Regions from separate parts of the Williamsia sp. D3 genome, predicted to be linked through region 1. Evidence: riboswitches for the same ligand, from Rfam matches in the RefSeq annotation. Region 1 holds a riboswitch; the other holds the start of a gene.
What was found. A riboswitch is a leader RNA that binds a small molecule or an ion and turns the genes downstream of it on or off. The one in region 1 is predicted to bind cobalamin.
Positions count from the first base shown of each region.

Region 2: it holds a riboswitch for cobalamin, as region 1 does, so the genes downstream of both, W823_RS55795 (iron ABC transporter permease) here and cobN (cobaltochelatase subunit CobN) in region 1, are expected to answer to the same signal.

Region 1 is NZ_AYTE01000026.1:54,311-60,255, reverse strand. It holds gene W823_RS45375 (cobalt-precorrin-6A reductase) at 1-228, shown strand, start outside; gene W823_RS45370 (precorrin-2 C(20)-methyltransferase) at 210-1,709, opposite strand; gene W823_RS45365 (precorrin-8X methylmutase) at 1,711-2,334, opposite strand; gene cobG (precorrin-3B synthase) at 2,360-3,484, opposite strand; cobalamin riboswitch at 3,560-3,694, shown strand; gene cobN (cobaltochelatase subunit CobN) at 3,734-5,945, shown strand, end outside.
Region 2 is NZ_AYTE01000049.1:35,261-41,205, forward strand. It holds gene ligA (NAD-dependent DNA ligase LigA) at 1-718, opposite strand, end outside; gene W823_RS55785 (ABC transporter substrate-binding protein) at 796-1,773, opposite strand; partial or broken gene W823_RS55790 (ABC transporter ATP-binding protein) at 1,930-2,685, opposite strand; gene W823_RS55795 (iron ABC transporter permease) at 2,685-3,722, opposite strand; cobalamin riboswitch at 3,846-4,061, opposite strand; gene W823_RS55800 (MmcQ/YjbR family DNA-binding protein) at 4,106-4,510, shown strand; gene W823_RS55805 (vitamin-B12 independent methionine synthase) at 4,742-5,755, opposite strand; gene mnmA (tRNA 2-thiouridine(34) synthase MnmA) at 5,752-5,945, opposite strand, start outside.

The DNA.
Region 1 (5,945 bases):
CGCGGGCCGTACACGCTCGAAGGTGAGCGCAAGCTTCTGCGCGAGCACCGTATCGATGTGATCGTCACCAAGAACAGCGGCGGAGATCTGGTTCGGGCGAAACTGGACGCGGCTCGTGAGCTCGAACTGCCGGTCGTCATGGTGCAGCGACCAGTCACCCTCACCGGCACGGCTGTGGAAACGCCTGAGGACGCGGCCCGCTGGGTCCGTCAGCGGGTGCTGTCGTAACGCCGGTTGGTGAACACCGCCGGACCACCGGCCCGCTCGATCACCCTGGTGGTGGACGACCCCACGATGAGCAGCGTCCGCATGTCGACAGCCGCCGGATCGAAATCGGCGACCGTGCTGATGACAACAGATTGCTCGGGTCCGCCCACGTCTCGCCCCAGAATGACGGGCGTCGAGGGCGCTTTGTGTTCCAGCAGAATGCCTTTGAGCTCGGCTACTTGCCAGTTCCGGCTGGCCGAACCGGGGTTGTAGATGGCGATCACCAGATCGGCACGTAGCGCTGCCCGCACTCGCTCGACGATGACGTCCCACCCTTTGAGCCTGTCCGACAACGAGATCACCGCATAGTCATGGCCCAATGGTGCACCGGCGAGACTCGCCACGGCATTGGCTGCGGTGACCCCTGGAACCACTCGGACCGGCACATCGCGCCACTGGTCGTCGGCGGACTCCTCGACAACCGCGGCCGCCATGGCGAACACACCGGGATCGCCCGATGACACCACAACAACGCGCGCGCCGTTCTTGGCCAAATCCAGTGCCAGGCAGGCCCGCTCGGATTCGACTCGGTTGTCGCTGGCATGCATTCGCTGGCCGGGCCGTGGGTTGATGCGGTTCAGGTAGGTCTTGTACCCCACCAGATCGGTGGCCTTTGCGAGCTCCGCCCGAACCTCTGGCGTGGTCCAGCGCGCCGCGCCGGGCCCCAGGCCGACAACCACCACCTCCCCGCGGACGGCCGGTTCTGCCAGGGGTGGGCTGTTGAGCCGCCCTGGTATCACCACCATGGAGAAGTAGGGGACAGACGTGATGTCCACATCAGATATGGGCAGGACCTTCTGTGTACCCGTCGAAGCACGTTCCACGTACCAGGCGTGATCGATACGGCCGGACTCCTCAAGGGCCGCAACGACATCGGGGAAGGTGCGCCCGAGTTTCATGATCGCGACGGCGTCACTGTCCTCGAGGCGCCGCACCAATTCGTCCTTCGGCAGCGTCCCGGGCAACACCGTCAACGTCTCGTCGGCCTCCACGAGCGGCAACCCGGTGGCCGCCGCCGATGCGCTGACCGACGTGACACCGGGGATGATCTCGGTCTCGAACCGGCTAGCCAACCGTTTGTGCATGTGCATGTACGAGCTGTAGAAGAGCGGGTCTCCTTCGGCCAGCAGTGCCACCGAGCGACCGGCCGACAGGTGCTGCGCGAGAACATCAGCCGCTTCGGTGTAGAAGTCGTCGAGCGCCCCTCGGTACCCACCCGGATGATCGGTCGTCTCCGTGGTCACCGGATACATCAGCTTTTCTTCGAGCTGGGCTGAGCGCAGATATGGTTCGGCCACCGATCGTGCGATCGACCTGCCGTGTCGAGCGCAGTGGTAGGCGACAACGTCTGCTTCACCGATGATGCGGGCTGCTTTCACCGTGACGAGTTCGCTGTCACCCGGGCCGATCCCGACGCCCCAGAGTTTTCCCTGTACTGCCATGTCACTCCACCGTCGATGCCAACGCGTTGATGGCCGCAGCTGTGATGGCGGAGCCGCCGCGGCGGCCGAGCACGGTCAAGAATTCGATGTCGTCGCGCTCGGCCAGTGCTGCACACGACTCGGCGGCGCCGATGAAGCCCACCGGAGCCCCGATCACGGCGGCAGGTCGAGGCCCGCCGGCATCGATCAATTCGAGCAGGGCGAACAAGGCCGTGGGCGCGTTCCCGATGGCCACGACCGCCCCTTCCAGTCGAGGCCGCCACAATTCCACCGCCGCAGCGGTTCTGGTGGTCTGCAGGTCCGCCGCCAACTGCGGCGTGGTCGGATCGGTCAACAGGCAGAGCACATCGTTGTCGGCAGGCAGACGTTTGCGGGTGACCCCGGACGCAACCATGTTCGCGTCGCACAGCACGGGAGCGCCTCGGTTCAGCGCGCCGCGCGCCGCCGTGACGAGCCCCGGGGATGCGCGCACATCGTCGGTGAGGTCCACCTGACCGCAGGCATGAATCATCCGCACGACGACCTGGGACAGATCGTCATCGAACTCGGCCAGATCGGCCTCGGCGCGGATGGTCGCAAACGACTGACGGTAGATCTCCGCGCCGTCACGGATGTAGGTGTACATGGTGAAAGCCACCATAGTTGGTCGATCAGAACGCTCGGCGTTCGTACCCCACCGGGGTCGCCTGCACCCGGATGTGAGCAGCGTGCGGCGATCCACAGCCGCGTTCGCAGCCCACCCAGTGCTCGCGGCTGCCAACGGACTGGTCGCCGATCGCCAGATATTGCTCGAGATCCCCGCGCACATCGGCATGCGATTTGTCGCATCCCGGCAATCCAGAGCAGGCGCTCACCCGCGTCCACGGCGACGTTGCATCGAAGATCAGACCCATGGGGGCCAGCACCCGCACCACCGTGTCCGCCATTCCGTCCGTCAGATCACAGACGAGGATTTCCTTGCGCGGCGTGAGGTAGATGTCGCGCTCGATGGCAGCAAGGAACTCGGCGATGCGCGCAGACAAGCGACCGTAAGGCACCACCGAACCCAACGAGATGAGGTCGTCGTCCTGCGCGAGCCACCCCACCAGCGGCTCCGACGGCGGGGCGGGAGGCGTATGCGGTCGAGTTCGGGGAAGACCTTCGAGCAATCCTGTGATCGTCGGCGACGCATCAAGGTCCTGTACTCGCCACTCGTCCGCACGGTCGGTGAGGAACGCGTGAGCCACATCGAGCATGGTCACGGCCGCGCGATCTGTTGTGACCTGCCGGCCGGTGGGGCTTCCGGCGACCACGAGGTCGAAATGCCCGCTGTCGACCGCCACGACGCCGACGTCGGGTGCCTCGGCCAGCACGTCGCCGCGCCCGTCGTCGACGCCGAAGAGGAAACGAGCCGGCAGTGCAGCCAACAGGTTGTCTCCGCGAAGGGCGACGTCGAGTCGGTCGAGGACCGGTCGGCCGTCGAGCAGCCCGCCGCGGCGACCACTCAACGCCGACAGTTGCAGATTGCGCACCCGTTCGTGACTCGGCGTCGGGATGAGATCCGCATCGACGATTAGGTCGCCCGCGCCCGCCACGTCCGCTATTCCGCGTAGCTGCAGGTTCCCGCGCGAGGTGAGTTCCATGTGCCCGTCCCCGAACTCGTCCGCCACCACGACCAGAGCCTGCAATTGGGCTGGGGTTATCAGGCCTCCGGGAAGACGAATACGCGCCAGATGACCGTCGGCTGCGGGATGCGCCGAGAACACTCCCGGACAACGATCGGCGGTACGGGACATGGGGACCACGGTACTGGCCGTGTGTGGGGTGATGCCGGATCGGCAGGTCACCGGCGGCCGGCCCATCGACGACCAGACGTGGTCACTTGACTACGGGCTTCTATAGGCTGAGCCCGACCCGCAACGGGGAAGCCGGTGGAAATCCGGCGCGGTCGCGCCACTGTGTCGGGGAGACCCGGAGTCAGACCCTCGTTGCCGTACCGCCACACCAACCCGCTGGGCGCGAGATCCCGGCAAGGAGGAACCCCCGTGATCCTGCTGCTGTCCACCTCGGACACCGATCTGCTGACGGCGAAGGCCAGTGGCGCGGACTTCCGTTTGGCCAACCCATCGCGACTACTGGTCAGCGAGGATCTGCCGGTCCTGCTCGACGGCGCCGATCTCGTCGTGGTCCGGATCCTCGGTGGCCGACGGATGTGGGAGGAAGGCCTCGACGCCGTTCTCGCCGCGGGGCTGCCCACCGTGGTGCTCTCGGGCGAGCAACTACCTGATCCTGACCTGATGTCGTTGTCGACGGTCGCCCCCGGTGTTGCCGCCGACGCGCACAACTACCTCGCCCAAGGCGGGCCGGACAACCTCGCCAACCTCCACGCGTTCCTGTCCGACACCGTCCTGTTGACCGGCCACGGCTTCCAGGGGCCCGTCGCGACCGCGCAATGGGGACTGCTCGAGCGTTCGGTGCCATCCGACACCGACGGCCGGCCGACCATCGCGGTGCTGTACTACCGGGCTCAGCACCTTGCGGGGAACACGGCGTACATCCATGCCCTGTGTGATGCCATCGAGGACAAGGGCGGCCGTGCCCTGCCCATCTTCTGCGCGTCGCTACGCACTGCTCCCGACGATCTGCTGGCACAACTGGCGGTTGCTGATGCGCTGGTGGTCACCGTCCTTGCGGCGGGAGGAGCCACACCGGCAACGGCGTCCGCAGGTGGCGACGACGACAATTGGAACATCGAGCAGCTCGCACGTCTCGACGTGCCGATCCTGCAGGGCCTGTGCCTGACCTCGTCTCGTGAAAGCTGGGCCGCCAACGACGACGGGATGTCACCGCTAGACGTGGCGACGCAGGTGGCCGTCCCGGAATTCGACGGTCGGATCATCACGGTCCCGTTCTCCTTCAAGGAGATCGGCGACGACGGACTGCCCTGGTACCGACCCGACGCCGAGCGTTGTGCGCGAGTTGCAGGAATCGCAGTGCGGCACGGACGGTTACGGCATATTCCTACCGCGCAACGACGTATCGCAGTGATGCTCTCGGCCTATCCCACCAAGCATGCCCGCATCGGCAATGCGGTCGGCCTGGACACGCCCCAGAGTCTGCTGCGGCTTCTCGAGGCCATGCGTGCCGCCGGGTACGACATCGGACCGGAAGTCGGCGACAGCGCCGTACCAGGTCTGGCAGAGAATGATTCGGACAAGCTGATCCACACGCTGATCGCGGCGGGGGGACAAGATCCCGATTGGCTCACCGAGGAAGCATTGGCGGCCAATCCCATTCGTCTGTCGGCGAGGGACTACCGCGAGTGGTTCGCGACGTTGCCCGCCGACCTGCAAGAATCGATGATCGAACACTGGGGGCCTGCTCCGGGCGAGTTGTTCGTCGACCGATCGGCCAATCCCGAAGGCGATATCGTCATCGCGGCAATGCAATTCGGAAACATCGTCCTGATGGTCCAACCGCCCCGCGGATTCGGCGAGAACCCAGTTGCCATCTATCACGACCCCGATCTGCCGCCGAGCCACCACTACCTGGCCTGCTATCGGTGGGTTGCCGCAGAGAACGGGTTCGGCGCCGACGCAGTGGTGCACGTCGGCAAACACGGCAACCTCGAGTGGCTGCCCGGCAAGACGCTCGGGATGTCAGCGTCATGTGGAACCGACGCGGCACTGGGCGACCTCCCGATGATCTACCCGTTCCTCGTGAACGACCCCGGCGAGGGCACCCAGGCCAAGCGTCGTGCCCATGCGACGCTGGTCGACCACCTGATCCCGCCGATGGCCCGAGCCGAGAGCTACGGAGACATCGCACGTCTGGAGCAGTTGCTGGACGAGCACGCCAACATCTCCGCGCTCGACCCTGGCAAGTTGCCTGCAATTCGACAGCAGATCTGGACGCTGCTGCAGGCGGCGAAGATGGATCACGACCTGGGGCTGTCCGAACGACCGGAGGAAGACGTCTTCGATGACATGCTGCTGCATGTCGATGGCTGGTTGTGCGAGATCAAGGACGTACAGATCCGCGATGGCCTCCACATACTCGGCCAGCCGCCGGCCGATGACGTCGAAGTGGATCTGGTGCTGGCGATGCTGCGCGCACGTCAGCTCTGGGGCGGGAAACAGAGCCTGCCCGGGCTACGGGAGGCACTCGGTCTTGTCGAGGACGGCACCGCAGGCCGCGGTGCCACCGACGACATCGAAGCCCAGGCACGCGAACTCGTGGCCGCATGCGCGAAGAGCA
Region 2 (5,945 bases), on a different contig from region 1:
TCATCCCGAGTCGTCGCCTGGCGGTGATCTGCGGGTTCTTCTGACGGAGGGACCCGGCGGCAGAGTTGCGTGGGTTGGCGAACGGCGCCTTGCCCGCCTCCACGAGCGACGCGTTGAGCGCCTCGAAATCCTCGACTCGGAAGAACACCTCACCGCGCACCTCGAGCAGGTCGGGTATCGGGTAGTCGTCGGACGGGGTGAGCCGGTGCGGTACGTCGTCGATGGTCTTGGCGTTGAGCGTGACGTCCTCGCCGGTGCGTCCGTCGCCGCGGGTGGTGCCGCGAACGAGGACACCTTTTTCGTAGACCAGCGCCAGGGCGACGCCGTCGATCTTCAGCTCACACAGGTATTCCAAGCCCGAACCGGCGTCAGCCTCGACTCGGGACACCCAGCTGCGCATCTCGTCGGCATCGAACACGTTGTCCAGCGACATCATTCGTTCGAGATGGTCGACGGCCTTGAACTCGGTGGCGAAACCGCCGCCGACCAACTTGGTGGGCGAATCGGCGACAGCCAACTCCGGGTATTGGTCTTCGAGGGCCTGCAGGCGGCGCAACAACGTGTCGAACTCACCGTCGGTGATGACGGGAGCGTCTTTCACGTAGTAGCGGAATTGGTGGTCACGCACCTCCTCGGCCAGCTGCGACCACTGCTCTCTGGCCGCAGAAGGAGTCGGCTCCGCGGGCGTCTGCTCACTGATGTCTGCACTGTTGGCCACCCCTCGAAGATAGTCCAGAGGGCTGACACCGAAACCGGACTCGCGGGGTTCGATTCATCGATATGGACTTGTGCGCCCTAGCGGCCGATGGATCGCAGGTAATCCCCCACCGTGACCACAGCCTGCGGGTTCCTGGGGCCCTCCACCAGGGCCGCGTAAGGCAGCGCCATGATGCGGCCCTCTCGGACCGCGGTCGAGCCCGACATCAACGGGTGCGATTCGAGCTGACGGATCTTCGCGGCGACGGAGTCGGACAGCCCCGCCCCGTAATCGACGATGATGATGACCTCGGGATCCCGCTGGGCGGCGGCCTCCCACGAGGTGGTGGTCCACGAGTCGTTCAGGTCATCGAAGATGTTGTACCCACCGGCCTCGGTGATGATCTGTTGGGGTGCAGCGGTTCTGCCCGAGGTGAAGGGTTCAGGGGCGGCGCTGTCGAAGAGGAAGACCCTGGCCGGGTCACGGTCTCGCGGCACGGCCGCGTTCACACCGCGCACCAGGTTCCGGTACTCCTCCACCAGGTTGTCCGCACGCTCGCGGACCCCAAAGATGTCACCGAGGTTCTCCAGATCGGCATAGAGGGCATCGAACGGCGCCATGATCCCGCGGCGCGTTGTTCCGGGCTGACGACACGCCTCGGTGAGTTGGTACGGGACGGCGCCGATCTGTTTGATCCAGTCAGGTGTCAGACCGGTCGACTCCCGGAAGCCGTAATTCCACCCGGCGAAGACGAAATCGGGGTCGGCCGCCTGCACGATCTCCCGGGTGAAGGCCTCACCGAGTTCGGGAGTCGATTCGAAATCCGCCTTCCAGGGCGAGGTCTGGACGTCACGTTCCTTGCTGGGATAGGTGGTGTACCCGACGAGCCGGTCGGCCAGTCCGAGCGAGAACATCATCTCGGTGATGCCGGTGTCATTGGTCACCACCCGGGTGGGCGTCCCGGAGACCGTGAGTGGCGCACCGCAATTCGTGACCGTCACCGTGGGCCCGCCGGACGGGGTCTTCTGCTCCACGGCGGCGCCGCACGCGCTGACTGCCACCGCCATCGCGATCATCATAAGGGCACAGCGATTTCGGTACATTCAGCTCTCCTCGTGGTGAACGGCGTGGGGTGTGCAATTCGGCACCGGTTTGTGCCCGTCGGAGACGGCCCTGAAATCCCCGTCGGAGACGGCCCTGAAATTCCCGTCGGACACGGTCCTGTTGAGACCGTCGAAGATGATCTGGGGAACGCCGAGGCGGGGATGGGCGACGATGTGGCAGCCGATCGAGAACCACCGGTTGATCACGGTTTCGGTGAAGACCTCCTGAGGGGTTCCGGCACACACCACCGCGCCGTCGACGAGCACGAGGACACGGTCGCAGTACTGCGCGGCCAGATTGAGATCGTGCAATGCCGCTATCACCGTGATGCCCAACCCTTTTGCCGCGCCGAGCACGCCGTGTTGATGTTGCACGTCGAGATGATTGGTCGGTTCGTCGAGCACGAGCACCTGTGGTTCCTGGGCCAGAGCACGGGCGATCAGCACCCGCTGCTTCTCGCCGCCTGACAGAGAGGAGAACAATCGCGAGCGCAGATCCCCGGCATCGGCCTTGTCCATCGCCTCCCCGATGGCCTCGTCTTCGGCGACACGGTCGCGGGCGACGATCCCGCTGTGTGGCAATCGCCCGGTTGCGACCACCTCGCGCGCTGTGAAGTCGAAATGCAAGGTGTTGTCCTGGGTCAACGCGGCCACTTGACGGGCATTCTCGCGCATGCTGATGGCACGAATGTCGCGCTCACCCACCACGATACGACCGTCGGACGGTTTCAACGCCCGATACAGACAGCGCAGCGTCGTGGATTTGCCGCTGCCGTTGGGCCCGACGATCCCGACGAACTGACCCGCCCCGACGGTCAGGTTCATGTCGCCCACCACCAGACGGCCGCCGATCTCGACGTCCACGTGATCGAACTGCACGCGCATCAGATCTGCACCATCGATGCATCACGGCGTCTCATCAAGAACACGAACACCGGTACCCCGACTGCTGCGGTGATCGCCCCCAGTGGCAGTTCCTGTGGCGGTACCACCGTGCGCGACAACAGGTCGGCAGAAACGAGGAAGACGGCGCCCAGCAAGGGCGTCACGATGATGAGTCGCCGGTGATCGGCGCCGGCGAGCAGTCGCGCCACGTGTGGGACGACCAGACCGACGAATCCGACCGCGCCACACACGGACACGAAACAACCCGTCATCGCGGCCGCGATGACGAACAGGAGGATCCTGAACCGCGATGCGTTCAGTCCCAGTGCGGCACTGACCTCGTCGCCCATCGACAACGCGTTCAGGCGTCGCGCACACAGGGCAATGGACACCATTCCCGCCGCGGCGACGACCACCACCAGTGGAACCACGCCCCAGCTGACGCCCGACAGGCTCCCCAGGAGCCAGAACATCACGCTGCGCGCACCGTCACCTTGCGGTGCCATGAAGATCAGCACGGTGGTGACCGCCGAGAAACCGTATCCGAGCGCGGTTCCCGTCAACACGAGCCGCAGGGGCACCAATCCGGCTGCCGATCTCGCCATCAGATACACGAGGGCGGTGGCACCGAGGGCGCCCAGGAACGCTGCGGTACTCAGCGCGTAGATACCCAGCGCACCGAAAGTGCCGAACAGGACAACCGCGGTTGCGCCCACGGATGCCCCCGAGGAGATCCCGAGGACATACGGGTCTGCCAATGCGTTGCGCACCATCGCCTGTACGAGCAGACCCACAGCACTGAGTCCGGCGCCGACGAACATTGCCACGATCAGTCGCGGCAATCTGGAATCGACCACTATCCGGTAATTGGGCACGTCGTCTGCCGGTATTGCGCCTCCGACCAACTCGGCCCAGAGGAACGAGGTGGTGTCGCGCCAGGGAACGTGAACGGTACCGAACATGAGTGCCACCACCGACACTGCGACCAGCGCAAAACACAACCCGACCACCAACGCAGTCACCGAATGAGGGCGCATCGCCGCACTTTCCGCTGTACCCGATGCCGGTCGACCCGTACGCATGCGTCAGCGAATGAAGGCGCGCGCGAGCGCACCATCACCGCGTCAACCGTGTCCCTCGGAGTCGACGGGCGACCACGCCGGCGGCGCGGTCGCGTTGGCAGGTCTTCGGACTCGTGGACATGGCACCGTACGTTCGGTGTCTCCTACCGGCGGTCGCTTCCCAGGCATACACCCAGTGCTGGTGACCGCGTTCGTTTCCACTCACCGCTGCGGGGCAGTTCCGGATCTTCACCGGATTCCCTCTTACGATCCGCCGGTCACTGACCGACGGAAACCAACGCCCGGTCAACCTAACATTTCACCGGCACCCGAACAGACACCGGTTCTACACTGTCGCCATGCCCCACCCGATCATGTACTCCGAAGACGACCCGGTTCTGATTCGACTGCGCACCATCGCACTCGCGTTCCCGGATGCGACGGAGAAGATCGCACACGGTCGCCCGACGTTCCGCGGCGGGAAGATGTTCGGCATGTACGGCGGCGGGGTCAAAGGTGGACCGCAATTCGAGCAATCGCTCCTGTTCAAGGTCGAACAGACCGAACGCGTTGCACTGGATCAAGACTCGCGATTCTTCTATCCGGCGTACGTGGGACCGTACGGATGGATGGGGATCGACCTGTCGGCACGGCCGGACTGGACGGAGGTGGCCGAACTACTCGATGCCAGCTACCGCTCTGTCGCGACCAAGAAGCTGATCGCCCGGCTCGACGCCGGCGAGCGACCCGACGAACTGACCTGACGTCATCGCTCGGTTGCTGCGCCGGGGCCGAACTCATCACCGTCCTCGGCGGGCTGGGGCCCCGCATCGTCACGGCCATGGCACGGGAGCGGCCAGATGAAAGTGCCGCCCTGCATCGCGGTCCGAACCCGCGTCGGTTTCGCGCATATCCGTGCGCGGCAGGCGAAGTTGTCCATACCTCATCAGAGGCTGCGCAGACGATGAATGTTCCCGATCGACCGGGCCGGGTCGCTATACCGCGGTCGGGTCGGCAAGCAAGCCGGCCGCCGCTGTGGTGCACAGCGAGAGCGCCGTCTTCGCCCAGGCGGCATCGGCACCGGCCAGACCGCACGCGGGACTGATCACCACCTGCTCCGCCAGGACCTTCCGGGACAGCCCGATTCGGTCGGTCAGAGCGGCGCACGACGCGGCCACCTGTTCTGCGGCGAGTTCGGTTGCGGGGGCAGCTGTCGGCACGGCGCCCAGGATGACGTCCCGACCCTCGTCGAGCAGCTGCCCGATACCGTCGAGGTCCGCCGTGCGGATCTGGGCGAGATCCACACTGACCGCAGCAAATCTGGTGCGCTCCAACAGCTCCCACGAAAGGTTCGCCGAGCAGTCGTGCATCACCACAGGCCTGCCGACGACGTCGATGAAGCCGTCGTACTTCTCGGCGAGCACAGCGACGGGTACGGGCCTGATGATGTCGAAACGGGTGAGCGGCTCCACCGAGCCCTCGATCACCCGCCCGATCATCGGTTCGTCGATCTGGACGATCACCTGAGCTCCGGTGCGGCGACCGACCTCGTCGGCATGCACTCGCAGGCCCTCGGCCATCGAATCCACCAGATCCGACCACGCTCCGGCATCGTGCAGGATCTTGTGACCGTTGCGCAGTTCCACCGACGCGGCCAATGTGAACGGGCCGCACGCCTGCACCTTGACGAAGCGGTCGGTCGCGGCCATCCCGGCACGCTCCCAGGCCTCTTCGAAGGCGTCGAGGTCGGCGTTCAAAAAGTCACGCGCGCGGCGGGTCAATCCGGATTTGCGTGCCGACAGGCGGTAGCCGGAGGCCACGGTGTCCATCGGCATGTCCACCAGCAGGGCAGCCGACCGCCCGATCATGTCGGCCCCGAGCCCGCGCTGCGGCAGTTCGGGCAGAAACGCCAGCTCGCACTCGCCCAGGCTGATGCCCGCGGATTCGATCGGATCGGTACCCGGCATCGATCCGACACCGGTTCCGGTGCCGGCCGGCAGGACGGTCACGTGGTGGCGCTGCTGACGAGATCCGACGGGACCGAACCGGTGACCGCGATTCGTCCGCTGCCGATGACCAGGTCGCCCGACACCGGATCTGGCTGGTACAGCACCGCCGCCTGCCCGCGGGCAACCCCGGTGAGAGGGCTGCGCAGGGTGATGCGGATACCCGGGCCCTGTCCGTCGACACCGTCTGAAG